3 regions of the Pantoea stewartii genome follow, and region 1 is predicted to be linked to each of the others. Evidence: predicted binding sites of a transcription regulator. Region 1 holds the regulator's gene; each other region holds the start of a gene.

Region 1 (10,986 bases):
CCGCTGGAAAACGCAGCGCGCTGGTAGTCGGCGGTGGCCGGAATGGTGCCGCCTGCCGGCCACAGCAGGGCGGCAACGCCGAGCAGCGTCAGGGCGGCAATTTTCAGCGGTGCCAGAATATGCCCGACCGTATCCAGCAGTTTGCCGGGATAGAGCGAAATGCCCATCACCAGCACAAAGTAGATCAGGCTGTAGATGAACAACGGCAATGCACCGTCGCCGGTGATCGGCGCGATCCCGACTTCAAACGACACCGTGGCGGTGCGCGGCGTGGCAAAGAGTGGCCCCACCGCCAGATAGCAGACAGTGGCCAGAACCACCCCGGCAATTTTACCAATCGGTGTACTCAGCGCGTCAATCCCGCCGCCGACGCGCGCCAGCGCAATGACGGTGATGACGGGTAATCCTACAGCGGTAAGCAGAAACCCTAAAGCGGCCACCCAGACATGTTCGCCTGACTGAATACCGACCATAGGAGGAAAGATAATGTTACCCGCACCAACAAACAGGGCAAACGTCATAAGGCCCAGCGCGAGAATGTCTTTAACGGTTAAACGATGTGTCATACGGCCTGTCACTGATGTTGCGATGAAAGATAAGTTTGCGTTGCCCCCTCGCTGCGCCATGACAACGGCTGATCAGACCACAGCAGCGCATTATGCGCAGCGTCCGGTTTAGCGCAGGTGATTTGAGCTGCTTTTTTTCTGTTCACAGAGGGATAAATCGACAACGGCCGTAAGTAAAACGTTTATAGCGAAGAAAGGCAATACGAGATCGGAAAACCAGAGGCTTATTTCGTGATTTAAGTCAAAATTAGTGGATCACATCAATATTAGCAGCAAGCACATCAGATGATGTGCCTTAATAATAAACAGGCCATGGGAAATACCAGCGTGCTGACGTCTTTTTATGCACAAGTGGCGCATACATTGCGCCACACTGCGCACTTTTGACGCTTACCAGACCTGATTCGCCACATCCACAACCAGACGAATCTTCTGCCACTGTTCCGCTTCGGTCAGGCTGTTCCCCTCTTCCGTTGAGGCAAAGCCACACTGTGGACTAAGGCAGATCTGGTCAAGGCTGAGGTACTGCGTCGCCTCCTGTAAACGTGCTTTTACCTGATCCACGTCTTCGAGTTCGCCGACTTTGGTGGTAATTAAACCAAGCACCGCTTGCTGATGACCCGGCCGGATAAAACGCAGCGGTTCGAAACCGCCGGAACGGTGGTTATCATATTCCAGGAAAAACGCATCGACATTAACAGTGCCAAACAGGATTTCGGCCACAGGTTCATAGCCGCCTTCTGAAATCCAGGTCGAACGGAAATTGCCGCGGCAGACATGCAGACCGACGGTCAGATCGGCCGGTTTATCCTCCAGCGCTTTATTCAGCACGCGGGCGTAGGTTCGGGCCAGCTGCTCGGGATCGTCACCGCGCTCGCGGATCTCACGCTTTTGCTCGTCCGAGCACAGGTACGCCCACACCGTATCATCCAGTTGCAGATAGCGGCAGCCTGCCGCATAAAAGGCGGCGATTGCGTCTTTGTAAGTCTGTGCCAGATCGTCAAAGTACACATCAAGATCGGGATAAACCTCCGCGTCGATCACTTTACGTCCGCCACGGAAATGCAGCACGCTGGGACTGGGAATCGTCATTTTCGCCACGGCATCCCCTGCGATGCCTTGCAAAAAGCGGAAATGATCCAGCATCGGATGCCCGTCAAACCCCAGTTTGCCGGTCACTTTGACACCGTGCGCTTTGGTCTGTACGCCGTTGAACTGAATGCCCTGATCGGCTTCAAAATGTTCCACGCCTTTCAGGCCGTAGAAAAAGTCAAAATGCCACCAGCCGCGACGGAATTCCCCATCCGTGACCACTTTGAGGCCGTTTTCACGCTGTTTTGCCACCACATCACGGATGGCTTCGTTTTCAACCTCACGCAACTCGTCAGCGCTGATTTCCCCCGCCTGGTATTTCTCGCGAGCCTGTTTGATCGCGGCAGGACGAAGAAAGCTGCCAACGGTGTCGGCACGAAACGGGGCGGTTTGTCTTTGCATGATCACTCCTTGTCACGGCCAGATAATTTCGGCCGGGAATAGTTACATAATATTATTTTAGCCCTCTGGATGGCTAAACGTCTAAATGCAGAGTGACATGCTGTTCTCTCAGCGGCAAACGAATAAAATTCACGTCGCCTGAAAAAAATTCATGTTGCATCGTCGCCGTCGGCTTTTCTGTCAGCGGCCGCAGCACAGACAGCCTGATGGGGCTTACGGGTCCGGAGGCAGGCTGTTTCACGGTGACGCTACCGGCGTCTGTTGACGGGCAGGTGGGCGTTATTCGAGCGAAGCGCGAGCCTGAGCAATCTGCGCCGCAGAGAGCGGCAAATACCCGGCCTCGCTGACGCGCTGTTGACCCTGACTGGAAAGCACCTGTCGTAAAAAGGCATCGACCAGTGGCGGTAAAGGTTTACCTGGCGCTTTATTCACATAGAGATAAAGCGGACGCGACCATGGATAGCGGCCGGTACGGATAGTCTCTGGATCCGGTGCCACCGCGTCGCCGTTTTTGGTCACCACGGGCAGCAACCTGACGCCGCTCAGATGGAAACCAAAACTGGCATAGCCGATACTGCGGGGATTACCGGCTACGGCCTGTACCACGGCGGCAGAACCGGGAAACTCGGCCACGTCATTGCGGAAATCGCCCTGACACAGCGCCTGCTGTTTGAAAAAGCCCCATGTTCCCGAGGCGGAGTTACGGCCATAGCGCTGGATGGGACGCTGCTGCCATTCTGTCTGGTGCAGTCCCAGGTCACCCCAGCGTTGTGGAACCTGATGCGCGCCGCAAAGCCGGGTGATGGAAAAAACCGCATCGAGCTGCCGCGGATCAATTTCACGCAGCGGGTTACGTTGATTGACCACCACGACCAGCGCATCCATTGCCACCGGCACGGCCAGCGGCGGATAGCCATAGCGCGCCTCAAAGGCCTGGCGCTCATCAGCCTGCATCGGACGACTCATCGCGCCCAGTTGAACGGCCCCGGCGGTCAACGCAGTGGGCGCGGTAGACGACCCCGAAGCCTGAACCTGAACGTTCACGCCAGGCGCCTGACGGCTAAAGTCATCTCCCCATAACGTCATCAGATAGCCGAGCGTGTCGGAGCCGGCGCTACTGAGATTTCCGGACAGCATGACGGGCTGCGCCTGCCCGAGGGCTGGCAACAGCGAAAAGAACACCAAAAGAAAAACGCGCATCGTTCCGGTCCGTTCACGATTGATGAACGGCATTCTCCTGCATCCCGTTACTGACAATCAACCTTGGTGCCAGGGTAAATGTAAAACAGGTTTCCTGATGCGGGATGCTGGTGATCTCCAGCCGGGCATTATGGTGACTCAACGCATGTTTGACGATAGCCAGCCCCAGCCCGCTGCCGCCGGTCGCACGTGAACGCGCTTTTTCTACACGATAAAAGCGTTCGGTCAGGCGCGGAATATGCTCAGCGGGAATACCGGGACCGTTATCGCAGACCTTAAATACCGCGCCCTGCTTGCTGCGTAACCAACTGATATCAATTCGTGTGCCGTCTGGCGTATGGTTGACCGCGTTGTAGACCAGGTTGGAGATGGCACTGCGCAATTGCTCGTCATTGCCAAACACTTTCAGATGCGGATCGGTGTGAAAATGGATTTGATGTCGCCCGCCGCTCAGCGTTTCCGCTTCATGTTGCAGCAGTTTCAACATGACCGGCACATCAACTTTTTCTTTCATATTGATGACCGGGGCCGCCTCAATACGCGACAGCGTCAGAAGCTGCTTCACCAGGCTGTCCATTCGGCGGGTTTGTTCTGACATGGTGTGCAACGCTTTGTCACGCGAACGTTGATTCATGACCGAGTCATTCATCATCTCCAGATAACCCTGAAGCACCGTCAGCGGCGTGCGAAGTTCGTGACTGACGTTGGCGAAGAAGTTGCGTCGTGCACCTTCCAGCTGGTGCATTTGCGTTACGTCGCGGGCCACCATCAACCACTGGCCTTCGCTGTAGGGCATAACACGAAATTCCATGTGATGCTGGTTATTCAGCACCAGCGTCAGCGGCTTGTCGAAATCGCGCTGACGCAGATAACGTGAAAATTCAGGATAGCGCAGCAGATTAAGGATATTTTGCCCGTTATCTTCGGGCCAGCGCAGCCCGAGGTGCTGCTGTGCCAGGCCATTGCACCAGAAGATGGTGCCCTCTTCCGTTGTCAGGATAACGGCATCCGGCAGCGACTCTGCACCACTGCGAAACCGTTTGATCAGATGACCCAGCTCACGCCGCCGACGTCGGTTGCGCAGCTGCATTTGATACAGACCGTAAAACAGCGGTTCCCAGCTTGCCTGACCGGAAGGCGGGGTCATCGTGCGATCCAGCCACAGCCAGTGCGACAGCCGCATCAGGTTATAAAAATGCCACAGTAAAATACCGACTACGCTGAGTAACAACAGCCACGGCAGATAGCCGAACAACAGGCCGAGTACCAGCGCAGGCAAACACGCCAGCACCAGTTCGGACAATAATCGCTTCCAGGAGAGGCGTTCCAGCACGATTAAAGCTCCGTTTAAAAGCGGGCAGAGAAACGATAACCTGTTCCGCGGACGGTTTGTACCATGCGATCGTGACCGGTCAGTTCCAGCGCTTTGCGCAGACGGCGAATATGCACGTCAACTGTACGATCTTCAACATAGACGTTGGTGCCCCAGACGTGATTCAGTAGCTGTTCACGGCTGTAAACACGTTCAGGATGGGTCATAAAGAAGTGGAGCAGCTTGTACTCTGTCGGCCCCATCTCCAGCGGCGTGGTTTCCGACATCACCAGGTGCGAGGAGGGATCCAGGCTCAGGCCCTGCATTTCAATTACATCTTCGACCGCCATCGGCGAAATGCGACGCATCACAGCTTTGATACGGGCCATCAGCTCTTTCGGTGAAAACGGTTTGGTAATGTAGTCGTCGGCCCCGACTTCCAGGCCACGCACGCGATCTTCCTCTTCGCCACGTGCGGTCAGCATCATGACCGGAATATCACGCGTCATCGCTTCACGTTTAAGGTGTTTGATAAACTGAATGCCGCTGCCGCCAGGTAACATCCAGTCCAGCAGGATAAGGTCAGGCCAGGGTTCAATCAGCTTACTGACGGCGCTGTCATAATCTTCTGCCTCAATCGGCTGATAATCATTTTGTTCCAGAACGAAACATAACATCTCACGGATTGGAGCTTCATCTTCCACAACTAAAATGCGCTTAGCCATTATGACTCCTGCAGGTAGGACGGCTTTCACTGATATTTGCGGCGCCATTATGCGTCAGTTTTGTGACACTTTTATGAAAAAGTTAGCCATAAAAACCGGCCTGCAACAACCATTTATGACAACATGACGACATGTTTTGTGGCTTTAGTGATGGAGCCAGTATAATTGCCGGGCGATTTGTTATGGCAGGGAGTGTTATGCGCATTATCCATACCGCGGACTGGCACCTGGGGCAGTTCTTTTACAACAAAAGCCGGGCCGCTGAGCATCAGGCCTTTCTGGACTGGCTGCTGGCCCGGATTGAAGAGCATCAGGTGGATGCGCTGATTGTGGCAGGTGATTTATTCGATACCGGCACACCGCCCAGCTATGCACGTGAAATGTTCAACCGCTTTGTGGTGGCGTTACAACCCAGCGGCTGTCAGCTGGTGGTGCTGGCCGGGAATCACGATTCGGTGGCTACGCTGAACGAGTCGCGTGAACTGCTCGCCTGCCTGAATACCCGCGTGATTACCACGCCGCAGGACGGGGACGATGTGCTGATGTTAACGACGCGTCAGGGCGAACCGGGCGCGCTGCTGTGCGCCATTCCTTATCTGCGGCCACGCGATATTATGCGCAGCCAGGCCGGCCAGTCAGGACGCGATAAACAGCGCAGCCTGCTGGAGGCCATTACCGCCCATTATCAGCGCAGTTTTGCTGCCGCGCAGGCGCTGAATCTGGCGCTTCCCATCGTCGCGACCGGCCACCTCACTGCTCTCGGCGTCAGCAAAAGCGACTCAGTGCGCGATATCTACATTGGTACACTGGATGCCTTTCCGGCCTCGGCCTTTCCGCCTGCGGATTATATTGCGCTGGGGCATATTCATCGTGCGCAGCGCGTGACCGACAGCGATCATATTCGCTACAGCGGTTCGCCGATTCCGCTCAGCTTCGATGAACTGGGCAGCGAAAAAAGTGTGTTCCTGCTGGATTTCAGCCCGTCAGGCCTGACGGTCACGCCCCTGACCATTCCCCTGTTCCAGCCAATGCAGGTCCTGAAAGGCTCGCTGGCGCAAATCACCCGGCAGCTCAGCCAGTTTTCTGCGCCTGACGGGACCAAACCTGTCTGGCTGGATATTGAAGTGACCACGCAGGAATATTTAAGTGATTTGCAGCGTCAGGTAGAAGCGCTGACAGCTTCCCTGCCCGTAGACGTTTTGCTGCTGCGCCGCAGCCGTGAACAGCGCCAGCACAGTCTGGCACAGCTGGATAAAGAAACCCTGAGCGAACTGAATGTGGAAGAAGTGTTTGCCCGACGACTGGCGCTGGATGACGCGCTGGACGCGGATCAGATTGCCCAGACCACCCTGCGGTTTAAACAGACGCTGGCGGATCTGGAGGAACAGCCATGAAAATTCTGACGCTGCGCTTCAAAAATCTTAACGCGCTCAAAGGTGAGTGGTTTATTGATTTTCGCACCGAGCCGTTTGCCAGCAACGGGCTGTTTGCGATTACCGGCGCGACGGGCGCCGGTAAAACTACGCTGCTGGACGCCATCTGTCTGGCACTGTATCACCAGACGCCGCGCCTGGGCGGCATCTCTCAGGGGCATAACCCCCTTATGACACGCGACTGTGCCGAGTGCCTGGCGGAGGTCGAGTTTGAAATTAAAGGCGAAGCCTGGCGGGCATTCTGGAGCCAGAACCGCGCGCGCGGCACCGCTGACGGTAAACTGCAGGCTCCCCGCGTTGAGCTGGCACGCTGCGCCGATAATCAGATTGTGGCAGATAAAGTGAGCGATAAGCTCAAACTTACGGAAACGCTGAGCGGGCTGGATTTTGCGCGCTTCACCCGCTCAATGATGCTGTCACAAGGCCAGTTTGCGGCGTTTCTTAACGCCAAAGCCAATGAGCGGGCAGAACTGCTGGAAGAACTGACCGGAACCGAAATTTATGGTCGTCTGTCCATGGCCGTGTTCGAACGCCACAAAGCGGCCAAAACGGCGCTGGAACTGTTACGCAGTCGGGCAGGCGGCATGGCGCTGCTTGATGAGGCAACCCGTACTGCACTGCACCAGCAAAAAAAGGCCCTCAGCGACACTGAACACCAGCTGACTGCCGCGCTTGCCGTGGCGCAGGCGCAGCAACAGTGGCAGCAACAGCATCAGCAGGCTATTGCGGATACAGAGCAGGCAACCGCGGCCCTCGCTGCGGCAGAGCACACCAGTCAGGCGGCAGAGCCGGATCGTCAACGTCTGGCGCGCAGTGAACCGGCGGAGAAACTGCGCGGTCCGTTGCAGCAACGTGACAGTCTGCTGGCCGAACGCAACGCGATGCGGGAACGTCAGCAGCAGCTCAGCCAACAGATGCACACGGCCACACAGGCGCATCATGTGTTGCAGCAACGCTATGCGGAAACGGACACGGCGCACGAACAGTGCCGACAGCAACAGCAGCAGCAGGAAACGCTGTTGACCGGGCAGGTCATTCCGCTTGATCAGTCTCTCTCTGCCTTATACGAGCACATTCAGCAGCTACAGCAGGATGCCGAACGGCAACAGCAACACTGCGCTCAGCGCGAAGCCGCGTTACACAGCGAAGCCCGCCAGGTGCGCCACCTGCAAGAGACGATTGCCCAACAGCATGCCCTACGTGAGCAGTTAGCTGACATGCCGCAATGGGGTGAACACCTTCCGATCTGGAAAGAGCGTTTTGCCCAACTGACCCGCTATGAAGCGGCACAGGCTGAGCTGGATCAGCAGATACAGCAGCAACAGCGCCACATTCATCAGCGCCAGGGGGATATTGAGCAGCTGGCACAGCAACTCACGCCACTGGATCAGGCCGCACAGCAGGCGCAGCAGTCCTTGTCTCAGGCTGAGCAAGCACTAACTTCCCTTCAGAACGCGCATCCACCTGAAGCCTTACGTCAGGCACTGAGCCAGCATCAGCAACAGCGCGAGGCGCGCCATGCGCTGACGATAGTGGCCGCGCAGTGGCAACCCCTGCATCAGCAGCGCACGCAGTACGAAAAACGCCTGCATGAACTTGAGACGGCTCAGCAGCAGGCTGAAAGCGCACTGCTGACGTTAAGAGAAGCCTGGCGACGGGAAAAACAGCAGCTCAGCGACGTAGAGAAAATTTGCCAGCTCGAAAGCCAGATTGCTGACCTGGAACAGTACCGCGCCCGGCTTGAAGCCGGGCAGCCCTGCCCGTTGTGCGGTGCCTGCGAGCATCCTGCGGTCGAAACCTATCGTGCTCTGGAAGTTAGTGCTAACCAACAACGTAAAGCCGAGCTGCAAAAACAGGTAGACGCGTTGAGTGAAACCGGGACGGCAAAGAAGGAGCAGATAAAGCAGCTACAGGCTCAACAGCAATCCCTGCGTGAAGAAATCACGGGTCTGACCCAACAACTTGATGCCCTTTCTCAACAATGGCAGGAACTGAGCAGTGAGCTGGCGCTCACCTTCCCGCTGACAGATACGGATGCAAGGATCGCGTGGCAGCAGGCGCAAAATCGCCACGAGCAGACGCTTACGGCCCGGCTTGACGCACTGGAGCAAGCCGAGCGCGCGGTGCTGGCGGCCAAAGATCACCACCTGCGGCAGCACCAGACATTACAACAGCATCAGCAAACGCTACTGTTGACTCAGCAGCAACTGGAAAGCCAGCACCAGGCGCTTCAGGCGTTACAGCAACAGCAGCGTCAGGCCGCAGAAAACGGCCAGCAGCTGGAAGCCGCGCTGGCACAGCAGTTCAGCGACGTGGCGTTGTCTTTACCTGAACGTACGGCGCGCGACAGCTGGCTGGCAACCCAACAAGAGCGCTGGCAGCGCTGGCAAGAGAGTGAGCGGTTGCTTGCTAACCTGCAGCCGCAACTCGCACGGGCGGAAACACAGGCTGACGCGCTGCAACAGCAGTTACAGCTTGAGCAGCAACGCCTGGATCAGCAGCGGCAGCAGCTCACCGCGTTACAGCAGCAGGCACATGAAAAACAGCAGCAGCGTCAGGCCCTGTTTGGCGATTGCGATGTGGCTCAGGCGCGCCAGCAGATGCAGGCGCTCGTCGATCAGCACGAGGCGCAACTTACGCAGCAGCGCAACGCACTGCATCAGTCACAGGCAGAGGTCAGCCGTCTTAATGGCCAGTTGACGCTGCTGGAAAGCCAACTGCAGAGCCTGTCCGGGCGCGTCACGGAAGCAGAACAACGCTTCAGCGCCGCGCTGGCGGCGGCCGAATTCGCTGATGAAACGCACCTGCGCGCGGCATTGCTGGATGAACAGGCGGCGCAGCAACTGCGTCAGCAGCTTCAGCAGATTGACCAGCACCGTCTGCACCAGCAGGCACGCCTGGCAGAACTGCAGCAGCGGCTGGCGGCACATCAGCAGCAAAAACCGGCTTTGATGCCGGATTCACCGAACGTGCTGGCGGCAGAACTGGCGCGCTTACAGCTGTCCCTGCGTGAAAATGCAAACCAGCAGGGCCAGGTACAGCAGCAGTTAGACAGCGATGCCAGCCTGCGAAACCAACAGCAAACGCTGCTGGCGCGTATTGCGCAGGATGAGACGGCGTTAGCGCAATGGACCCTGCTTAACGATCTTATTGGCTCGGCAACGGGCGATAAATTCCGGCGCTTTGCCCAGGGGCTTACGCTCGATCACCTGGTGGCCCTGGCCAACCGTCAGTTAGATCGCCTGCACGGTCGCTACTTTTTACAGCGACGTGCCAGCGATGTGCTGGAACTGGATGTGGTGGATACCTGGCAGGCCGACAGCGCCCGCGATACGCGCACGCTGTCCGGCGGAGAAAGTTTCCTGGTGAGCCTGGCGCTGGCGCTGGCACTGTCTGACCTCGTCAGCCATAAAACCCGCATTGAGTCGTTATTTCTGGATGAGGGCTTTGGTACGCTGGATGCCGAAACGCTGGACACCGCTCTGGATGCCCTGGATGCGCTTAACGCCAGTGGCAAAACTATTGGCGTCATCAGCCATGTTGAAGCCATGAAAGAGCGCATTCCCGTTCAGATTAAGGTACGCAAAATGAATGGCCTGGGTTACAGCACCCTTGACATCCCCGGCCAGTAAGAGGTTAACCATGTTGAGATGGACCGGTATTTTCGCGGTTGCCCTGCTGCTTTTAGCAGGCTGCAGCCAGCCGCACGGCGCTGAGGCCAGGCACTGCGCGCCGAACATGACGCAGACTCAGTGCCAGGCCGTCGACCACTATATCGCGCAGGTGAATGCCGTGGTGATGCGCAATTTTCATCACGCGCAACGTTACGCAGGCCAGCGCTGCCTGGTGACGGCACAACGCCGCGCGGACGGCCGCTATAGCGTCATGCGCACAGAAGGAAATGAATCGTTATGCCTGAGCGCCTGGCAAAGCGTGAGTAGCGCGCGTGATATGCCCCTTCCGCCTCAGGGCGCGCCCCGGCAATGGGTATTTGCTTTTGCCCCGTAACCATAACGCGGCAGCACGCGCCATCGCGGCCTGAACGTGAATGCGGATGCGCCCTTTCGGAAAGTCCTGAACCGGCGGTACAGCCTGACGGTGATCAAGCCTGAAAACTGGCGGTTCACCGTCCACAACGGATTACTCAGGCCAGAGCCAGGCGGCTCCGCGAACACCGCTCGAATCCCCGTGTACGGCTTTCAGTACCGGCGTTTCACATTCGCCGCCAAATACCCATTTTTTCATCAGTGTGGGGA
Region 2 (10,986 bases), 280 kb from region 1:
AGCGCGACACAATCGCGCGAATACGGTAAACATTGTCGGGAACAATGGCGTGATCGATCACGCTGTGGCCCGCCTCGGCTGCCGCTTCACGCAGATAATCGCCGGAGGTATCGCTGCTGGCATCACGGCTGTCAGAGACCGTCAGCATAGCGAGCTGTAACGGTTGAAACGTGCTGGCTGATTTGCCCATGTCTGCTCCTGCAGTTAACCGCCAATATAAGAAAGATTTTGTGTAATACCGGTATTTCCCTGTAACAGGAAATGCGTCTGCTTCTTCTGGCCCAGGCTGCTGGCAATGCGTGCCTGAAGTTCATCTTGCTGGTCGTCAGAGGCCAGCAGATCGCGTAAAGGGATCCCGCCATCGCCAAACAGGCAGAGATGCAAATTTCCCTGTGCGGAAACCCGCAGACGGTTGCAGCTGGCGCAGAAATCTTTGGAATACGGCATGATAAGCCCGATTTCACCGACGTAATCCGGATGATAAAACACCTGGGCCGGGCCATCACTGCGGCCGCTGATACGACGCTGCCAGCCCTGAGCAATCAGTTGATCGCGGATAACTTCGCCCGATACATGCTGCTGGCGAAACAGCGCACCGCCCTCGCCGGTTTCCATCAGTTCGATAAAACGCAGCTGGATGGGACGCGTACGGATCCAGTCAAGAAAGGTCGCCAGATGGTGGCTGTTGACATCGCGCATCAGCACGCTGTTGACTTTGACCTGGCTAAAACCCGCCTCAAAAGCCGCGTCAATCCCGGCCATCACCTGGTGGAACTTGTCCTGACCGGTAATCGCATGAAACTGACGTGCATCAAGGCTGTCCACGCTGACGTTCAACGCGGTCAGTCCCGCGTCGCGCCACTGCTTAACATCGCGCGCCAGTCGATAGCCGTTGGTGGTGACCGCAATCTGGCGAATCGCAGCATTTTCGTTAACCGCGGCGATAATGTCGGTGAAATCACGACGTAAAGAGGGCTCACCGCCGGTCAGACGCACTTTTTCAGTGCCCGCCGCCGCAAAGGCGCGCGTGACACGGCGAATTTCATCCAGTGAGAGAAAGCTTTTATTGCGGATACCGTTTGGCTGATAACCCTCCGGCAGGCAATAGGTACAACGGAAATTACAGACATCCGTGACCGAGAGGCGCAAGTAATAAAACTTACGCGCAAATGCATCAGTAAATTGTGACACCAGAGAACACCTTTCCAGTTCGGGAGATGCAGTCATTTCTTCCTGCACCCTGGCAGCGCGGAGGCTACGGCCTGAATCCCCTATCCGCAGACGTAGGCATTCAGGCTTGAGTGTACGTTAACCGGCTGATTAACGCGGTATACAGATGGTAGCGCGATTAGGGTAAATGCGCCATCCACGGCTTTTACTCTGTGTGCGCAGTAACGTTAACTTTCACCGTATTTCGCGCCCGGGATACGGTAAACTGCCGGTCATAAACTGACACACATCATCCTCGTTTGCACCCTGCGCGTTTCACGCCTCTGCAGACGCGAAAAAGGAGAAATATGAATCGAACACTGGCGGACCTGGATCGCGTCGTGGCACTGGGCGGCGGACATGGATTAGGTCGCGTGATGTCGGCCTTGTCACCACTGGGTTCGCGCCTGACCGGCATCGTTACCACCACTGATAACGGTGGCTCCACCGGCCGCATCCGTCGGGCTGAAGGCGGTATCGCCTGGGGCGATCTGCGCAACTGCATTAACCAGTTGATTACCGAGCCCAGCGTCGCGTCCGCGATGTTCGAATACCGCTTTACCGGCAATGGCGAACTGGCCGGGCACAATCTGGGCAATTTAATACTGAAAGCGCTGGATCATCTGAGCGTGCGTCCGCTGGAAGTGGTCAATATCATCCGAAATCTGCTAAAAGTTGACGCGTTTTTAATCCCGATGTCTGAACATCCGGTGGATTTGATGGCAACAGATGACGGAGGCAATGCCGTTTATGGTGAAACCGCCATTGATGAGATGCGCGCACCACCACAGGCGTTAATGCTGCATCCTGTGGTGCAACCGACGCGCGAAGCGCTCGATGCCGTTGCAGAAGCCGATTTGATTCTGATTGGGCCAGGCAGTTTCTACACCAGCCTGATGCCCATTCTGTTAATGAAAGAGATGGCGCAGGCGCTGCGCCGCACGCCCGCGAACATGGTGTTTATCGGCAACCTGGGCCGTGAACTCAGTCCGGCGGCGGCGGCGCTGACCGTGGCGGATAAGCTGCGAATAATGGAAGAGGCGATTGGTAAACGGGTCATCGACGCTGTGGTTGTCGGACCGGCCACGGACGTCAGTCTGATCGACAACCGCCTGATCATCCAGGAGCCGCTGGAGGCCGCAGATATTAAATATCGTCACGACCGCCAGCTGCTACGCGGCGCGCTGGAGCACGCCATCCAGCGGTTTAACTGACTCAGGACACCGCGATAAACAAGGTGCGCAGTTCCTGGAGCTGATCGCGCAGGCCAGCAGCCTGTTCGAACTCCAGGTTTTGCGCATGCTGCTGCATCTGCCCTTCCAGTTCGTGAATCTTTTTCTGCAACGCCTGCGGTGACAACGCCAGGTAATCCGTCTCTGTCTCGGCGGCGTTGCGCTTGCCGGGTTTGGCTTTACCCCGCGTTTTCACCACGTTATTGCCCAGTTCCAGAATATCGGTGATTTTCTTATTCAGGCCCTGCGGTACGATGCCATTCTCTTCGTTGTAGCGCTGCTGCTTCTCACGACGGCGCTCGGTTTCTTCAATGGCGCGCGCCATGGAAGGCGTGATCTTATCGCCGTAGAGGATCGCTTTACCATTGATGTTACGTGCAGCGCGCCCGATGGTCTGGATCAGGGAGCGCTCGGAACGCAGGAAGCCCTCTTTATCGGCATCCAGAATGGCCACCAGCGAGACTTCCGGCATATCCAGCCCTTCACGCAGCAGGTTGATGCCTACCAGCACATCAAATTTGCCCAGGCGCAGGTCGCGAATAATTTCCATGCGCTCGACGGTATCGATGTCAGAGTGCAGATAGCGCACCTTTTCACCGTGTTCTTCCAGGTACTCCGTCAGGTCTTCGGCCATACGTTTGGTGAGCACCGTGACCAGTACGCGTTCATTGACGTTAACGCGCTGGCGGATCTCTGACAGCAAATCGTCCACCTGAGTCGCCACGGGCCGCACCTCAAGGATCGGATCCAGCAGCCCCGTCGGACGCACCACCTGATCGATCACCTCATCGCCCGATTTTTCCAGCTCGTATTTGCCTGGCGTGGCGGAGACATAAATGGTCTGAGGGGCCAGCGCCTCGAACTCTTCAAACTTCATGGGGCGGTTGTCCAGCGCCGAAGGCAGGCGGAAGCCATATTCGACTAACGTCTCTTTACGCGCCCTGTCCCCGCGGTACATGCCGCCAATCTGCGGAATGGTTACGTGCGACTCATCGACGACCAGCAGGCCATCCGCCGGCAGATAGTCAAATAAGGTCGGCGGCGCTTCCCCCGGTCCGCGGCCAGACAGATAGCGGGAGTAGTTTTCGATACCAGAGCAGTATCCCAGCTCCCCCATCATTTCGAGGTCAAACTGCGTCCGTTGGGTAATACGCTGCTCTTCCAGCAGTTTGTTGTTTTCCAGCAGGATCTTGCGCCGTTCGGCCAGTTCAACCTTGATGTCTTCCATGGCCTGCAGGATACGCTCACGTGGCGTAACGTAGTGCGTTTTAGGGTAAATGGTAAAGCGCGGCACCACCGATTCGACCTGACCGGTAAGCGGGTCAAACAGGGACAGCCGCTCCACCTCTTCATCGAATAATTCAACTCGCAGGGCCATATCGTCAGATTCGGCCGGGAAGATATCAATGACTTCGCCCCGGACCCGGAACGTCCCGCGCTGAAACGCCTGATCGTTACGCGTGTACTGTAACTCCGACAGGCGACGCAGGATGCTGCGCTGATCGATAATCATGCCGCGCGTTAAGTGCAGCATCATTTTCAGATACAGATCGGGATCGCCCAGGCCGTAGATGGCAGACACGGAGGCCACGACAATCACGTCGCGCCGTTCCAGCAACGCTTTCGTCGCGGAGAGGCGCATTTGCTCGATATGTTCGTTAACCGACGCATCCTTTTCAATAAAGGTATCCGAACTGGGCACGTAAGCTTCGGGCTGGTAGTAGTCATAGTACGAGACAAAAAACTCTACGGCGTTTTCGGGAAAGAACTCCTTCATCTCGCCATACAGTTGCGCCGCCAGCGTCTTATTAGGAGCCAGCACCATGGTAGGACGATTCAGGTCGGCAATAACGTTAGCAACGGTAAAGGTTTTACCCGATCCGGTTACGCCTAACAGCGTCTGGTGCGCCAGGCCGTCTTCCAGTCCGGCTTCCAGACGGCGGATCGCTTCCGGCTGATCGCCAGAAGGCTTGAAAGCGGAGTTCAGTTTAAAATCTTTACTCATGAATGCGGTTCCTGCAGAAGAAAGACGGCGGGCAGCCCATTATTTTACTCTGCTATGGCAATTTTGCCAGAAAAAAATACTGGATATAATACCAGTGATGATGCACAGTATTGTCGCCAGGTTTTACTTGACTCTGGCACTTTTGCCTAGGCAAACACCCGTTTTTGTTGCGCAAGGTTATCCCCAAGCCACGTATTGATTTAACATTTGTCAAGCCTGTGTCATAAAATTGCAGTTTGATGAATCGCGTCCAATCCGGCAGGCTTGTTTTTTACTAACACACTGATTTTTAATAGTAAGTAAAAAAAGCCCAGATTGTCATCATTACGTGACCAGGCCGCGTATTTCCTCGCTTCTAACCTGTTTTCATTATCTAATGCACAAGGTTATCCACAGGAATAGTGGATAACTGATGAGAGGCCTTGGAATATCGGCTGTGCATAATTTTTTCTGCCGCCGCGTTTTGATGAAAAAAAATTTTTTTTAGCGAAATTTTTAACGCCAATAGCGTTGTTTTAGCGCGATGCATGGCGCGCATTCAACGTTGATCGTCTGGCTTTTCAGGTTGCTGTTTTTTACAGCAGACTGCCTGCGCCATTTATGGGCAACTGCACCTGACGCTCATTTTTCCTGCACCCTCATCGCGCTGCGCAGTCGTCCCGCCCGTCAATTGTTCACTTTTACTTATATTTAAACCGTCAAAATTCCGCATGTTAAGCGCGCAAACTTCGTTCACTCCGACTCTGGCCCGGTAATTGCATGCTCTGTGATCAGGATGTCATGCGCCACAGCAGCAGTCATAGCCCTGCTATTCTGTTAGTGCGATTTACCCGTTATGAGCAGCAAAACATTCAGGTTAATTATCTGGAAGGAGCGCGTCAGATGCTAAGTTTACGGTCGGTGAATCAGTTTTACGGAAAAAATCATATTCTCTGGAATGTGGACCTTGACCTGCCCCCCGGCACCTGTACCGGCATACTGGGACGTCCCGGCATGGGAAAAACCACGCTGGTGAACTGCATCATGGGTAAGCTTCCCATCAACAGCGGCACGATTAGCTGGCAGCAGGATGGCTCGCCGCCAGAGGACCTGCTGTCGCAGCCTGCCGATCAACGTGCACGTCAGGGCATTGGTTACGTGCCACAGGGACGACATATTTTCACGCAGATGAGCGTAGAAGATAACTTACTGATTGCCCTGCTGGCAGGCGCTGAATCGCGCGAAAATCACCGGCCTATCCCGGAAATGATTTTTGATCTTCTGCCGGCTCTCTATTCACTGCGTCAACAGCGCAGCGGGGATTTGCCGGTTTACCAGCAGCAGCAACTGGCCCTTGCCCGCGCGCTGGTATTACAGCCACGCCTGCTGATTCTGGATGAGCCCGCCGATGGCATGGCGCCCTGGCTGGAAGAAGAGATGGGTAACCTGATTCGGCGTCTTAACCGGGATTACGGCCTGACGATTCTGCTGCTGGAGCAGCGGGTTTCCCTGATTCGGCGCGTCGCTGACAGCTTTTTGCTGTTGCATCGCGGGCGTAATGTGGCGCAGGGTAACGTCACCCTGCTGGATGACGGTACGCTCGATAAATGGCTGACGATGGCGTGATTAATCCGGTAGCGTCAGATAGTGACCACAGTCCGCCTGCTGGCTGTCATCCGCTAACCAGGGAATGACACCCAGACAAGGCGCGGGCAGGCGCTCCTTCAGGGCCGTAAGGTATGCCTGATAACGCTGGCCGGGCGGCTGAACCGTGTTGGCAATCCAGCCAGCCAGTCGCAGTCCACGCGCCCTTACCGCCTCGGCGGTCAGCATGGCATGATTAATACAGCCCAGTTTTACACCCACCACCAAAATCACCGGTAGCCGTTCAGTCTCAACCCAGTCGGCATAGGTTTGCGTCTCAGACAGCGGCGTATACCAGCCGCCCGCGCCTTCAATCAGAATCCAGTCAGCCAGCGGCTCCAGCTCGCGAAGCCCTGCCGATAGCGTTGAAAAGGTAATTGGCCTGCCCTCCTCTGCGCTAACGATATGCGGCGATGTCGGCTCCATAAAGGCCAGCGGATTCACCTGCTCATAGCAGAGCGGCACACTGCTGTAACGTTGCAGCGCCAGCGCATCGCTGTTACGGATGCCTTCTGCGGTTAACGTACAGCCCGAGGCCACCGGTTTGTAGCCCGCACAGCGGTAGCCTGCTGCGCTCGCCGCCTGCAGCAGGGCGCTACTGGCAACGGTTTTACCGACTTCAGTATCGGTACCGGTGATAAACCAGCGTGTCATGATTCACTTACTCCATACATCAAATGATAACTGAGACGGAAACCCTGTTCGTCCCGTGGCCAGTGAGCTTCAAGCTGTGCCAGACGGCGACGCGTCAGCACATAATCGGCCCGTCCGGCATGCAGATGCGTTGCGCCAATGCCCTTCAGAGAGCGCATGGCGCTGAGCGCATCGGGAAAATGCAGGGTGACGGTTTGCGCGTGACAGCGCAGCCGTTGTGTAGCACAGGCCGCGGCGATCGCCTGCGCCGGCAGAAAGCGGTTGGCGTGCACATGCGCGTCAAGATGCGACCAGGCCTCGTGAACCTCATGCAGCGATCCCGCGCTCAGCGTTGAAAACAGCATACAGCCGCCGGGTTTCAGCACCCGCGTAAACTGTCTGAGCGCGGCCGGCAAATCGTCGCTCCATTGCACCACCAGATTGCTCCATAACAGGTCAATGCTCTGATCGGCTAACGGCAGTGCGTCGATGTCGCCCGCCAGATAATGATGCGCCACCGCGTTTTGCCGGGCCTGATGCAACATCTGCGGCGACAGATCCAGCGCCATGACCTGTTTCCCCCGGTCGCGCCATAGCCGGCTGTACCAGCCGGTGCCACAGCCCGCATCCAGCACCTGTGGACCGGTTTGAGCAGGCACCCATGCCAGCAGCGCATCCCCGCTGATCCGTTGCAGTTCGGCATGCCTGTCGTAACACGACGCCGCGCGCCCAAAGGCTCTGGCTACGGCACGTTTATCAATGTGCAGCGTCATGAAGTGCCTCCAGCAGGACATCAATATCGTCTGGCTGATGTGCGGCGGTCAGCGTGATGCGCAAACGTGCCGTGCCCGGCGGTACGGTAGGCGGACGAATCGCGCTGACCCAGCAACCGGCTTCGGCTAAACGGGCCGACAAGGCCATCGCCTGGGCGTTATCGCCAACAAGTAACGGTTGGATGGCGCTGGATGACGGCATAAGCGACCAGGGCAAGGAGGAGGCGCCCCGGCGGAAATGAGCAATGTTGCGGCTCAGGCGCTGGCGCAGTCCATCGCCTGCCTGCACCTGTTTCAGGGCGGCCAGTAACGCGCTGGCCTGTGCTGGCGGCATGGCGGTTGAGTAGATGAGGTGGCGCGAAAACTGCACAAAATAGTCTGCCGTCGCGTCATCACACAGCAATGCCGCGCCGCTGACGCCAAAGGCTTTACCGAAGGTGACCACCAGCAGTTCGGGCTTAATGCCCTGTTGCCAACAGCTGCCGCGCCCCTGCTCACCTGTGACGCCAATGCCGTGCGCATCGTCAACCAGTAACCAGGCCCCGGCCTCACGCGACTGCGCCGCCAGCGTCTGTAACGGCGCGCTGTCACCATCCATGCTGAAGATCCCTTCCGTGACCACCAGCGTTTGCCCTTCACAGGGCGCACTCAGTCGCACAGCCAGACTGTCCGGATCGTTATGGGCGAAACGACGCAGTTGCGCAGGGCTGTGACTTGCAGCATCCAGCAACGAGGCATGGCTCAGCTTGTCAGCAAGAATGCGATCGTTTTTCCCGGCGAGCAGGTGAATGACCGCCTGGTTGGCGGCAAAGCCGGAAATAAACAGTAATGCCCGGGGATAACCCAGCCACCCGGCCAGTTGCGCTTCCAGGGTGGCATGAAGAGCCTGGAAACCGGTGACATGGCTGGATGCGCCTGCCCCCGCCCCGGCCAGTGCCGCGCCCTGTTGCCATCCGGCAATCACCGCCGGGTGCTGGCTTAACCCAAGATAATCATTACTGGAAAAGTGACGATAATCCCGGCCTGCATAGCGGATCAGGCGCGTCTGACTGGCGTCAACTACGCGCCGTTCGCGCCAGCCCTCTTCAGCACGGCGCTGCGCGAGCGCCTGCTGTATGCGTTGCGGCCAGCCCATTACAGCGCCGCGTTATAGAATTTTTCTGTGTCGGCATTGAGCAGTTGCTCACTGAGCTGCTGCTGTTGCGCATTATCGCCATGGGCGGTCTGAGTATGTTCCGGATTCAGTCCGAGCTTGCGGAACAGCAGCATATCTTTGTCTTCTTCCGGGTTTGGCGTGGTCAGCAGCTTGCAGCCGTAAAAAATCGAGTTAGCCCCGGCCATAAAGCACATCGCCTGGGTTTGTTCATTCATCTGTTCGCGGCCCGCCGACAGACGCACGTGCGAGGCAGGCATCATGATGCGGGCGACGGCTATCGTGCGGATAAAATCGAAAGGTTCGACATCGTCATTGTCTGCCAGCGGGGTGCCTTTCACCTTGACCAGCATGTTGATCGGCACGCTTTCCGGCGGCGTCGGTAAGTTGGCCAGTTGCACCAGCAACCCGGCGCGATCATTAACCGTTTCGCCCAGGCCAACAATCCCGCCCGAGCAGACCTTGATACCAGCCTCGCGCACCTTGCCCAGCGTATCCAGTCGTTCCTGATAGCTGCGCGTGGTAATGATGTTGCCGTAAAACTCCGGCGAGGTATCCAGGTTGTGGTTATAAAAGTCCAGCCCGGCGCGACCTAAACGCTGGGCCTGGCTGTCGCTCAGCGTTCCCAGCGTCATGCAGGTTTCCATGCCCATTGCTTTCACGCCTTCGACCATTTTTTCCAGATAAGGCATATCGCGATCGCTGGGGTTTTTCCACGCCGCGCCCATGCAGAAGCGGCTGGATCCGGCCGCTTTCGCTTTTTGCGCCGAACGCAGGACCTCATCCACCTCCATCAGGCGCTCTGATTCCAGCCCGGTCTTGTAGCGGGCACTTTGCGGACAGTATTTGCAGTCTTCCGGGCAGGCACCCGTTTTAATCGACAGCAGCGTGCTGACCTGAACCTGACGCGGATCGAAGTGCTGGCGATGTACCTGCTGTGCTTCAAACATCAGTTCAAGAAACGGGCGTTCAAACAGGGCCTGTGCCTGGGCTAGCGTCCAACGTTGTGACATTACGTACTCCAAAAAAGGTGTCATCCCGACAGTTAACGTGGTTATACTTGTAAACTAAATCTTTTTATTTTGGTTTACAACTACGATGTTTACGCTTCAGGACGCCGAATTCGACCGCCAGTATATCTGGCATCCTTACACCTCCATGCAGCAACCGTTGCCCTGTTACCCGGTCGTGGCGGCACAGGGTTACACGCTGCAGCTGGCGGATGGGCGCACACTGGTAGACGGGATGTCCTCCTGGTGGGCGGCGATTCATGGTTACAACCATCCACGCCTGAACCAGGCCCTGCAGCAGCAGATGGCCCAGATGTCCCACGTGATGTTCGGCGGGATTACGCATCCCGCCGCGGTGGCGCTGTGTCGTCAGTTAGTGGCGATGACACCTGACGCGCTGGCGTGCGTATTCCTTGCAGACTCCGGCTCCGTTGCCGTCGAAGTGGCAATGAAGATGGCGTTGCAGTACTGGCTGGGTCGGGGAGAAACGCGTCAGCAGTTTTTAACCCTTAAGCGTGGCTATCACGGTGATACATTTGCGGCGATGTCGGTGTGCGATCCGGATAATTCCATGCACAGCCTGTGGCGCGGCTATCTGCCCGAGCACCACTTTGCCGAGGCGCCGCAATGTGGTTTTGACGCGGCCTGGAATGAAGAAGATTTTCAGGATTTCGCCCGGCTGATCGAACAGCATCAGCATCAGTTGGCCGCGGTGATTCTGGAGCCCATCGTACAGGGCGCGGGCGGCATGCGTTTTTACCATCCCCGCTACCTGCAGAGGGTACGCGAGTGGTGCGATCGTTACGGCATCCTGCTGATCGCTGATGAAATCGCCACGGGCTTTGGCCGCACCGGCATGCTGTTTGCCTGCGAACATGCGGCGATCACACCGGACATCCTGTGCGTCGGCAAAGCCCTGACCGGCGGCACGATGAGCCTGGCCGCCACGCTGACCACACGTGATGTCGCCGATACCATCAGCCGCAGTCCGGCGGGCTGCTTTATGCATGGCCCAACCTTTATGGGCAATCCGCTGGCGTGCGCCGTCGCGACGGAGAGCCTGAAAATGGTACAGGAAGGCCACTGGCGCGGGCAGGTCAGCGCTATCGAGCGTCAGCTTCAGGCGGGACTGACGCCACTGCGCCAGTCGCCAGCGGTAGCCGATGTTCGTGTGCTGGGCGCGATTGGCGTGGTAGAAACTCACCGTCCAGTGAATATGGCCGCCCTGCAGCAGTTTTTCGTCAGTCAGGGCGTCTGGATTCGGCCCTTTGGTCGTCTGATCTACCTGATGCCGCCCTATATCATCGCGCCTGAAGCACTGGATACGCTGATCCAGGCCATGGCCGCA
Region 3 (10,986 bases), 1.2 Mb from region 1:
AGGCGTACAGACGCCGTCGTAACCAGAACGTCGCCGACATTGATATGCGGCTGGATAGCGCCCGTTGTCCCTACACGCAGGAAAGTGCGCACACCAAGCTGAGCAAGCTCCTCGACGGCAATGGAGGTAGAAGGTCCGCCAATCCCGGTAGAACAGACCACGACGGGTTTACCGTCAAGCTTAGCCAGCCAGCTGGTGAACTCACGATGGGAAGCCAGGTGCCGGGGATCGTCCATCAGTCCGGCAATTTTTTTTACACGTTCCGGATCGCCAGGAACAATGGCCAGTGTCGCCCCCTGCAGGTCGGCTTTCGTCAGGCCAAGATGGAAAACGTCAGACTGTGTCATATCAGACTCCGGGTTAAGGAAAAACAGTACGCCACTTTACGTTACCCGACGGGTTAAATGTGTGACTGGTTTCACTCAAGAAAATGAAAGTTACATTTTCTGTGAAATTTTTAGTGATTAATATCACACATTTATCTCAGACCTTCCGTAATGCTACATATGGTGATGTGGAAGGCAGCATGAGAATGTTAAAGAGAAGTGTATTTTAAAGGTTATAAGCTCTGTTACGCATTGCCCGGAACCAGTAATAAATGCCCAGGCTATAGTTACGTGATTGCGCATACGCTTGCACGGAGATAACGATGAAAACCGACGATAATATGACACAAAAATCAGCCGCAGGCGCGTTTGCTCCGGCAGTTCAGCCCACGGCTTCGACCACCATTATTACCGACAGCCCGGCCATCCACGCCGGTGAGACGTCTATTCCGAGTCAGGGTGAAAATCTTCCGGCTTTTTACGCGAAACCGCAGTCAGCAGACGGGCCGTTGCCTGTTGTGCTGGTCGTGCAGGAAATTTTCGGCGTTCATGAACACATTCGCGACATTTGTCGTCGTCTGGCGCTGGAAGGCTATCTGGCTGTCGCGCCAGAGCTTTACTTCCGCGAAGGCGACCCCAACGACTACAACGATATTCCTACGCTGTTTAAAGAACTGGTCAGCAAGGTGCCTGACAGCCAGGTACTGGCGGATCTCGATCATGCCGCTAACTGGGCGGCCCGCAACGGTGGCGATATCCGGCGGATGGGAATTACCGGTTTCTGTTGGGGCGGACGCATCAGTTGGCTCTATGCGGCACACAACCCGCAACTTCGCGCTGCCGTGGCCTGGTATGGTCGCCTGGTAGGGGAAAAAACCATGAAGCAGCAAAAACATCCTATCGATATTGCTGTGGATCTGAACGCGCCTGTGCTGGGTTTGTATGGTGGTCAGGATGACGGCATTCCGCTGGAAAGCGTGGAGCAGATGCGCCAGGCCTTACATGCTGCAAACGCAAAGGCAGAGATCATTGTGTATCCCGATGCCGGGCATGCTTTTAACGCCGACTATCGTCCGAGCTACCATGCCGAATCGGCAAAAGACGGCTGGGCACGTATGTTAGCCTGGTTTAAGCAGTACGGTGTCGCATCCACTGAGTGATAAAAAAAGGGCGCGTAAGCGCCCAAACTCCCGACGTCGCCATCCAACACCCGCAAATCAGAGAGCTTTTCCGCGTTAACCCTGCTCACAAGCCTGGTGGGTTTTCAGGCTGGATTGCGGAGTGTCCCATAGCCGTTCTGCAGCAATATAACGCGCCTCATTTTTTCTGCTATTTCTTGAGTGAATGTCGTCACCCTCCGGTCCGTTCCGTTTGGATAAGCAAATACTCATTTTTCAGCTCGCGCCGCACACCTGTACGTGAAAAGCCGGGAGTAGGGTTATGGATTGGTATTTGCTATTCTCCAGAAATGCTTGGGTCAGTCTGATCGCCAGTCACGTTTAGCCGTCCAGATGTTTACACCGCTATATTCTGCGGGTACTGTATGTCTCTTAAGCGCAAATTATTCAGTTTCGATGTGAAGGACCCTCATGATCGAATTCAAACATCTCCGGACGCTTCAGGCTCTGCGGAATACCGGCTCGCTGGCCGCCGCGGCCGCCCAGCTTCACCAGACGCAGTCGGCGTTGTCACATCAGTTCAGCGATCTGGAACAGCGGCTGGGATTCCGCCTGTTTGTACGCAAAAGCCAGCCATTGCGCTTCACGCCACAGGGCGAAATCCTGTTGCAGCTGGCGGAACAGATTCTGCCGCAAATTCAGCAGGCGCTTCAGGCCTGCCATGAGCCGCAACAGACTACGCTTCGTGTTGCCATTGAATGTCATAGCTGCATTCAGTGGCTCACGCCGGCACTGGATAAGTTTCGTCAGAGCTGGCCACAGGTGGTGATGGATTTTAAATCAGGTGTGACCTTCGATCCGCAACCTGCACTGCAACAGGGTGAGCTGGATATCGTTTTAACGTCCGATATTCTGCCGCGCTCGGGCCTGTTCTATTCACCGATGTTCGATTTCGAAGTGCGCCTGGTGCTGGCACCCGATCATCCTCTGGCTCAGGTCGAACATATATCCCCTGACGCACTGGCCGACGAAGTGTTGATGATTTACCCGGTGCAGCGTCAGCGGCTGGATATCTGGCGTCATTTCCTTCAGCCCGCAGGCATCAGTCCTGCACTGAAGAATGTGGATAACACGCTGTTGATGATTCAGATGGTGTCGGCGCGCATGGGCATTGCCGCGCTGCCACACTGGGTAGTGGAGAGCTTTGAAAAACAGGGGTTAGTGATCACGAAAACACTGGGAGAGGGATTATGGAGTCGGCTTTATGCCGCCGTGCGTGACGGCGAGCAGCGTCAGCCTGTGCTGGAAGCCTTTATCCATTTTGCCCGTCAGCATGCCTGTGAACATTTGCCTTTTGTCAGGAATGCCGCGCATCCTGCAGCCGTTTAGCCGCATGAGCGACAAAGCTGCGCGGCGGCGGGCAAAATCCCCTATAATGCGCAGCCTGTTGACTGACCTTGAGACGATCTCACCATGACTAACAACGATATTTTGCGCAGCGTGCGCTATATGCTCGATCTGAACGATGCCAAAATGGTGGCGATTTTTGCCTTAGCGGAGTGCGAGGTTCCTCAGGCCGATATCACCAGTTGGCTGAAAAAAGATGAGGATGCGGCATTTCGCCCCTGCCCCGATGTCCTGATGGGCTATTTCCTGAATGGCTTAATCTTTCATCGCCGTGGGAAAAGTGAGGATGCCCCTGCGCCTTCCATCGAGCGTAAGATGAATAACAACATTTTCATGAAAAAGCTGCGTATTGCATTTGATCTGAAAACGACCGACATCCCTGATATCCTGAAAAAAGCCAACTTCACCGTCTCTCAGGCGGAGATTGGCGCGATCTTCCGTAAACCGGATCACAAAAACTATCGTGAATGCGGTGACCAGATTCTGCGTAATTTCCTCAAGGGGCTGACGATGATTCATCGCCCTGCGCCAGTTAAGCCCGCTTAAACCAGCCGCCGACTTACGCTCGTCCCGCCGGAGAAAGCGCACCGGGATAACAATGCGGTCCGCTCTGCCGGGCGAGCAGACGTCGTCTTGCTCGCCTTCTGCCGACGCGCGCCCCGTCCGCCATGGGATCGCAACAGACTGAGCGGCCTGCTACTTTTGGCGCCGGTGCGCGGCGATGCCTTGTTTTTTCACTGTTGATTGTTCTTACCGACCACCCAGCGCTTATGGACCCACAAGGACGCTACTATCACGAGCGCACCGGCAATAAAGCTTGGCCAGTGTGGCTTTTGCTGCCATATCGCCAGGTTGACCAGCAAGCCTGCCGGCACATGCATGTTGTTCATGATGCCCAACGTGCCAGCATCGACCTGCGTAGCACCGTAGTTCCACATAAAGTAACCCAGTCCGGACGCCACCACGCCCAGCCAGACCAGAATGCCCCACTGCAGTGAGGTGGTCGGGAGTTTATGCGGGTTGCCCCAGACGGCCCAGGCCACCACCGCAATCAGCACCGCGCCCAGATAGAACCACGAAAAGGCCGTGTGCTGCGGCACAGGACGGGTTTCCTGCAAACGTTTGTAGCCCACCATACCTGCTGCAAAGCAAATATTGGCTAACTGTACCAGCAACAGGCCGAACCAGAAGTTATCGCTGACTTTGTCATAACGAATGATTGCCGCGCCCGCCACAGCCAGCAACGCACTGAAAATGTACCCTGCGCGCAGAGGCCGTCGACTGATCACGTCGTAGATCAACGTGACGTACAGCGGCGTCATCACGGTAAACAGCAGGAATTCAGACACGCTCAGATAGAGATAGGCTTCGAAACTCAGTAAATACATGATGCCCAGTTGCAGCATACCTACCAGCATATACAGCAGGAGCGTAGAGGGGCGATAGCCGCGCCAGCGCAGGAAAGGCAAAAATACCACTGCCGCTAGCGCCAGGCGCATCAGCACCGAAAACCAGCTGTCAACCTGACCGGCAAGGTACTCGCCGATCAGGCTGAATGAAAAAGCCCACAGAATGGTAGTAACGATCAATAAAAGCACGGTAACAACCCCGAAATAAACAGAGCGACAGTGTAAACAATGTCCGCACAGCAGGGAGATTTATCTGGTTGACATCTGTGCATTAACCAGGCAGTTACGCATTAATTTGCCGGTCAGGCTTTTTACCTTCTTATCGGGCATATCCTGTCAGCAGAAAAATGTGCGCATCAGCGCATCAGCGCATCAGCGCATCGGCCTGAGCTTTTCGCGCCAAATTGTCATAAATCTGTAACATATTTGTCATTCATCACAGTAAAGCCACGTATCTCTGTCTATTCTCTGCGCGAAATGGCGCATCCCGATCGCCGTTTTCTTGAGTTTTGCCCAACCTGCCGGGAATCAAAATCATAATGCGCCCTGGAGGGCCACCGCTATGTTGAGTATTTTTAAACCTGCACCACACCAGCCCCGGGTCGAAGATCATCGTATCGATCCACGCTACCGTCGCCTGCGCTGGCAAATCTTTATCGGAATTTTCGTTGGCTATGCGGCCTACTATCTGGTTCGAAAGAATTTCGCCCTGGCGATGCCCTACCTGGTTGAACAAGGCTTCTCACGCGGCGATCTGGGTTTTGCGCTTTCAGGCATCTCCATCGCCTATGGCTTTTCCAAATTTATTATGGGTTCGGTGTCAGACCGGTCGAATCCACGGGTCTTCTTACCTGCCGGCTTAACGCTGGCGGCTGCCGTAATGCTGATTATGGGGTTTGTGCCCTGGGCAACCTCCAGCATTATGGTGATGTTCGTACTGCTGTTCATCTGTGGCTGGTTTCAGGGAATGGGCTGGCCGCCCTGCGGACGCACTATGGTCCACTGGTGGTCACAAAAGGAGCGCGGCGGCATCGTTTCTGTGTGGAACTGTGCGCATAACGTCGGCGGCGGGATTCCGCCCCTGCTGTTTCTGCTGGGGATGGCGTGGTTCAACGACTGGAAAGCCGCGCTATATATGCCCGCCTTCGGGGCGATCGCCATTGCGATTCTGGCCTTTGCCCTGATGCGCGATACGCCGCAATCTTGTGGATTACCGCCGATTGAGGCCTATAAAAACGACTATCCGGTGGATTACAACGAAAGTCATGAGGAAGAGTTCACTGCCAGACAAATCTTTATGAAGTATGTCCTTCCCAACAAACTGCTGTGGTATATCGCTCTGGCAAATGTGTTTGTCTACCTGCTGCGTTACGGCATCCTCGACTGGTCACCGACCTACCTGAAAGAAGTAAAGCATTTCACGCTTGATAAGTCCTCCTGGACCTACTTCTTTTATGAGTATGCGGGCATTCCCGGTACGCTGTTGTGCGGCTGGATGTCAGACAAGGTCTTTCGCGGCAACCGTGGTGCGACAGGGGTGTTTTTTATGACGCTGGTTACCGCTGCTACCGTCATCTACTGGCTAAATCCGCCGGGCAATCCCGGTGTGGACATGGCCTGTATGATCGCGATTGGCTTTCTGATTTATGGACCGGTAATGCTCATTGGTCTGCATGCGCTGGAGCTGGCACCCAAAAAAGCGGCTGGCACGGCTGCCGGGTTTACGGGGCTGTTCGGTTATCTGGGTGGCTCAGTCGCGGCCAGCGCCATTGTGGGTTATACCGTCGATTACTTCGGCTGGGATGGCGGATTCATCGTGATGATTGCCGGCGCCGTTATGGCGGTAGTGCTGCTGCTGTTAACCATGATCAGTGAGCACCGGCATAAGCAAAAAAGGGCATAACGGCTTTGCCAGAAGGCCGGCTTACCGGCCTTCTTTTCGGATTACGACAGATAGAGTGTTCTCAGCGTCTCCGGGACGGCATCCTGGGCATTACTGCCAATCACTTCCAGTTCAGGTAAGGTGTCTTTCAGACGCTGATGGGCGTTAGCCATAATGCAGCCTTTGCCTGCCATACTCAGCATTTCGACATCATTCATACCATCACCAAACGCAATACAGTCTTTAAGCGTAAAGCCTAACTGTTTTGCCACCGCTTCCAGGGCATGGCCTTTTGACACGCCGCCTGCCATCACTTCGAGGCAGGTCGGCAGCGAAAAACTCACGTTAACCCTGTCGCCCCAGCGTGCTTCGATGGCCTGCTCCATAGGGACAAGGTGTTCCGGTTCTTCACAGGTAAAAAAGACTTTGCTGATGCCATCCGTCGGCAGCATGCCCGGCTCATAAACCTGATAGTGAAAATCGGACTCGCGAAAATAATCCTTCTCCGCCGGACTGCAGCGGCTGACAAACCACTCATCGTCGCGATAAACATGCGTCAGCACGTCCGGATGATGATACTGCAGACCAAACAGATCGTGGGCGATGTCCGCGTCCAGATTGTGGCTAAAAACCAGCTCCCCTGCCGGATTGTGAACGCGCGCGCCGTTTGACGTAATCATGTAAGCCGGAATCCCCAGCTTGTCACGCATTTGCCCGACATCGATGTGATGACGGCCTGTGGCAAAAATAAAGTGAATGCCCTGCGCGACCAGTTGCTGAAGCGTTTCGCGCGCATTGGCGGTCAGGCGATGTTCGGGAGAAAGCAGTGTGCCATCCAGATCGGACACAACAATGTGGTACATGAAAACCTCGGGTATCGGTGTCGGTTGGCCGTAGCCGGTAATGTAAATTGCGAACTAATGCTGCGATAAAAAGAAATCGACGATGGTATTGAGCGCTTCGGCGCGCATGCTGTCCTTTTCAAACAGGATCTCGTGGCGCGCGCCGCTGATAACCTGCGGTGTCCGGCCCTGACAGGGGTGACCGGCTGCCGCCATCGCGTCACAAAACAGATCCTGCGAGCGATTATCCACCACGCTGTCTTCACTGGCCTGCAGCACCAGCAACGGAGTCGTAATGTTATCCACCTGGCTCAGAATATTGCGCCCGGCATGAATCCCTTCTCTGACCCAGTGATACGTAGGTCCGCCCACGCGAATAGCCGGATCATCCGCATAAAAACGCAGACTGCGGCGGTAGCGCTCATGGCTGTGCGTTAACCGGTTGATGCCGAAAGGGTGCGCCCGCCAGCGCCCTGTGCCTAATGCATAACCCTCACGCACAGCGGGGCGCTTTTCCGCCCAGTCAAGAATCTTATGCGCCAGAAAAGCGGGTAACGGCAACGCAATCCCAAACATGGGAGCCACCAGCGCGGCGGCATGAAATGCACCGGGCTGACGCGCCAGGAAGAGCGTCAAAATCGCGCCGCCCATCGAATGAGCCAGTGCATAGCGCTGCTGATAATGACGGCTCACAATCTCTTTGAGATAAAGCGTTTCGAGGTCATCAACATAATGGCTGAACTCCACCACATGCCCGCGGTGAGAGTCATCCAGCAGACGATCCGATCGCCCCTGACCGCGATGATCGAGCACGATCACATCAAAGCCGCAGTGAAAAAGATCGTAAGCCAGTTCGGGATACTTAACGTAGCTTTCGATGCGCCCCGGCACGATAAGGATGACGCGTTTATGTTGCGGTGAAATGAACCGGACATAGCGCAATGTCAGGTTTCCAACGCCAGTGAATTCGCACTCTTCACGGCTGTGCCAGAAATCAAGCAGTGGACCAGTAGCAAAGGCGGCAAAGGCCTTTTCGCGTCGCAGCCAGCTTGCCCTGTGTTGCTTCATCCGCCCTCCTGATTGCCGGAAAAAAGAGTCTGAACGGCCGCATGATGTCCATGGCTCTGCGCAGCATTCTGGCGTATTGTGTCACACTTCAGACGAGACCGGGAGTACAACCCATGACCATCGAATGGTGGCTGACCTACCTTCTTACCACCACAATTCTGAGCCTCTCACCCGGCTCAGGCGCGATTAACACCATGAGCACCGGCATCAGCCACGGTTATCGTGGTGCCGTCGCCTCCATCTCCGGGCTGCAGGTAGGGCTCGCGCTGCATATCGCCCTGGTAGGGGTGGGTCTTGGCGCGCTGTTTTCTCAGTCGCTGCTGGCGTTTGAGATTCTGAAATGGGCCGGTGCCGGCTATCTGGTCTGGCTGGGTATTCAACAGTGGCGGGCTGCCGGCGCCATTGATCTCAACGCGATGTCAAAAGCGATGCCGCGTCGCCGCCTGTTTAAACGGGCTGTCATGGTGAACCTCACCAATCCCAAAAGTATTGTGTTTCTGGCCGCGCTGTTTCCGCAGTTTATCCTTCCTCATCAACCCCTTATGCTGCAGTATCTGGTTCTGGGCATAACCACCGTACTGGTGGATATCGTGGTGATGATTGGTTACGCCACCTTAGCGACGCGCATTGCGGGCTGGATCAAAGGCCCTAAACAGATGAAGCTGATGAACCGTATTTTCGGGGGATTATTTATTGCGATTGGCGGACTGCTGGCCAGCGCAAGGCGAATGGCCTGATGTACACTGCAGCCGCACGACAGAGCATACTGTCGGCGGCCGCATAAAGCCGGTCTGGCGACCTTAGCGTGACAGGATAAGGTGAATGCCAAATCCGGCGAACAGTACGCCCGCCATGCCATCCACCCACTTCGCGGCACGCTGATATTTATCCCGCATCCATGGCAAAGCAAAAATTGCGGCGACCAGAGAAAACCATGCAAAGGTTTCGACGCTAATCAACACAAACAATCCCCAGCGCTCCAGCCCACCGACATCGTTACCGATAAATAATGAGAAGACGCTACCAAAATAGATCACCGCTTTGGGGTTAGAGAGATTGGTTAACAACCCTTTGATAAAGCTCATGCCTTTCTTTGGCAGATCGACGACAGGTTCCTGCTGTACCGCCTGCTTATGACGTTGACGCGCGGAACGGATCAGCTGCCATCCCATCCATAACAGGTAAAGCCCGCCACCGACCATGATGATTTGATGCAGCCAGGCCATTTTTTGCAGGATCAAATGCAGGCCCATTAACGCCACCGCTGCCCAGATCATGACCGCCAGCGTAATGCCCAACACACCCAACATCGCTTCTTTGCGCGAACGGCTGGCCGCCGTTTGCGAAACGAAAAAGAAATCCGGGCCGGGGCTCATGAGCGCAACAAGGTGGACCAACGCAATCGTGCCAAACAATATCAACATGGTAATGCCTCTTTACTCTTCATCAAGATGCTCTTTAATCATCAGCAAAAAGGGCTTACCGAAACGTTCGAGTTTACGGTGACCGACCCCATTCACGCTCAACATGTCTGACGCACTGACCGGCATCTGTTCCGCCATCTCCAGCAATGTGGCGTCGTTAAAGACCACATAGGGTGGAATGTTCTCTTCATCCGCTATCGCCTTACGCAGCTTGCGGAGTTTGGCAAACAGCTTACGGTCATAGTTACCCCCGTAGACTTTTGCCGAACTGCTGCTTTTCGGTCTGGTTGTAATGAGCCGTGGTACCGCCAGCATCAGCGGGACTTCACCGCGCAGCACCGGTCGGGCCGCTTCGGTAAGTTGCAGTGCAGAATGCATGGCAATATTTTGGGTGACTAACCCCAGATGAATTAGCTGACGCAGCACACTCACCCAATGCTCATGGCTGTTCTCTTTACCCAGCCCATAAACCGGCAGCTTGTCGTGACCCTGTTCACGGATACGATGATTGTTCGCGCCGCGCAAAACTTCAACGATGTAACCCATGCCAAAGCGCTGGCCGACACGGTAAATACTCGAAAGCGCTTTCTGGGCTTCAACCAGACCGTCATAGCGCTTAGGCGGATCGAGACAGATATCGCAGTTACCACAAGGTTGCTGCCGCCCTTCACCAAAGTAGTTCAGCAGCACCAGACGGCGACAGGTCTGCGCTTCAGCAAAGGCGTTCATGGCATTCAATTTATGCCGCTCTATGTCCTGCAGCGGGCCGGGCTGTTTCTCTTCGAGACATTTACGTAACCAGGCCATATCTGCAGGATCATAAAGCATCATCGCTTCCGCAGGCAGGCCATCACGACCCGCACGGCCGGTTTCCTGATAGTAGGATTCGATATTGCGGGGAATGTCGAAATGGACCACAAACCGCACATTGGGTTTGTTAATGCCCATGCCAAACGCCACGGTGGCGACCACAATTTGCAGATCGTCGCGCTGAAACGCTTCCTGCACGCGGGCGCGCTGCGCGCTGTCGATACCGGCATGATAGGCACCCACGCTGAGACCGCGGCTCTGCAGGCGCGCGGCCGTGTCCTCAACTTTTGCCCGGCTGTTGCAGTAAATGATGCCGCACTTGCCCCGCTGATCCTGTACGTAACGCAGTAACTGTTCGGTGGGTTTGAATTTTTCCACCAGCGTATAGCGGATATTAGGTCGATCAAAACTGCTGATTTGAATCAGCGGGTCCTGCATATGCAGCAGGTTGACGATATCAAGGCGGGTGGTTTCATCGGCGGTCGCCGTGAGCGCCATAACCGGCAGATCGGGAAAGCGCTGACGCATCTGCCCCAGTGCGCCGTACTCGGGCCGGAAATCGTGTCCCCACTGAGAAATGCAGTGCGCCTCATCCACCGCCAGCATCGCAGGCTGCCAGTGCGCCAGGCTTTCCAGGAAGTTATCCATCATCAGGCGTTCGGGCGCAATATAGAGCAACTTTACGCGTCCGTTTCGGCAG

What was found. The regulator PhoB, encoded in region 1, activates phosphate uptake and scavenging genes when phosphate is short. The targets are predictions, from matches to a motif close to CTGTCATAAAACTGNCNNAT.
Region 2: the regulator PhoB is predicted to act here: its motif matches at 4,665-4,684, upstream of uvrB (excinuclease ABC subunit UvrB).
Region 3: the regulator PhoB is predicted to act here: its motif matches at 4,665-4,684, upstream of glpT (glycerol-3-phosphate transporter).

Annotation. Positions count from the first base shown of each region.
Region 1 is NZ_CP049115.1:3,868,909-3,879,894, reverse strand. It holds gene brnQ (branched-chain amino acid transport system II carrier protein) at 1-566, opposite strand, end outside; gene G5574_RS18230 (cobalamin-independent methionine synthase II family protein) at 957-2,060, opposite strand; gene G5574_RS18225 (PstS family phosphate ABC transporter substrate-binding protein) at 2,340-3,260, opposite strand; gene phoR (phosphate regulon sensor histidine kinase PhoR) at 3,274-4,593, opposite strand; gene phoB (phosphate response regulator transcription factor PhoB) at 4,608-5,297, opposite strand; gene sbcD (exonuclease subunit SbcD) at 5,495-6,691, shown strand; gene G5574_RS18205 (SbcC/MukB-like Walker B domain-containing protein) at 6,688-10,362, shown strand; gene G5574_RS18200 (cell envelope integrity TolA family protein) at 10,373-10,738, shown strand; gene mak (fructokinase) at 10,871-10,986, opposite strand, start outside.
Region 2 is NZ_CP049115.1:4,144,500-4,155,485, reverse strand. It holds gene moaB (molybdenum cofactor biosynthesis protein B) at 1-190, opposite strand, end outside; gene moaA (GTP 3',8-cyclase MoaA) at 205-1,194, opposite strand; molybdenum cofactor riboswitch at 1,183-1,316, opposite strand; gene G5574_RS19645 (gluconeogenesis factor YvcK family protein) at 1,518-2,423, shown strand; gene uvrB (excinuclease ABC subunit UvrB) at 2,425-4,446, opposite strand; gene G5574_RS19635 (ABC transporter ATP-binding protein) at 5,329-6,051, shown strand; gene bioD (dethiobiotin synthase) at 6,052-6,723, opposite strand; gene bioC (malonyl-ACP O-methyltransferase BioC) at 6,720-7,475, opposite strand; gene bioF (8-amino-7-oxononanoate synthase) at 7,459-8,610, opposite strand; gene bioB (biotin synthase BioB) at 8,610-9,641, opposite strand; gene bioA (adenosylmethionine--8-amino-7-oxononanoate transaminase) at 9,727-10,986, shown strand, end outside.
Region 3 is NZ_CP049115.1:2,714,390-2,725,375, forward strand. It holds gene udp (uridine phosphorylase) at 1-347, opposite strand, end outside; gene G5574_RS12970 (dienelactone hydrolase family protein) at 650-1,486, shown strand; gene metR (HTH-type transcriptional regulator MetR) at 1,916-2,833, shown strand; gene G5574_RS12980 (YehS family protein) at 2,918-3,397, shown strand; gene G5574_RS12985 (carboxylate/amino acid/amine transporter) at 3,586-4,449, opposite strand; gene glpT (glycerol-3-phosphate transporter) at 4,823-6,163, shown strand; gene yigL (sugar/pyridoxal phosphate phosphatase YigL) at 6,205-7,005, opposite strand; gene pldB (lysophospholipase L2) at 7,060-8,052, opposite strand; gene rhtB (homoserine/homoserine lactone efflux protein) at 8,166-8,789, shown strand; gene rhtC (threonine export protein RhtC) at 8,853-9,476, opposite strand; gene recQ (ATP-dependent DNA helicase RecQ) at 9,489-10,986, opposite strand, start outside.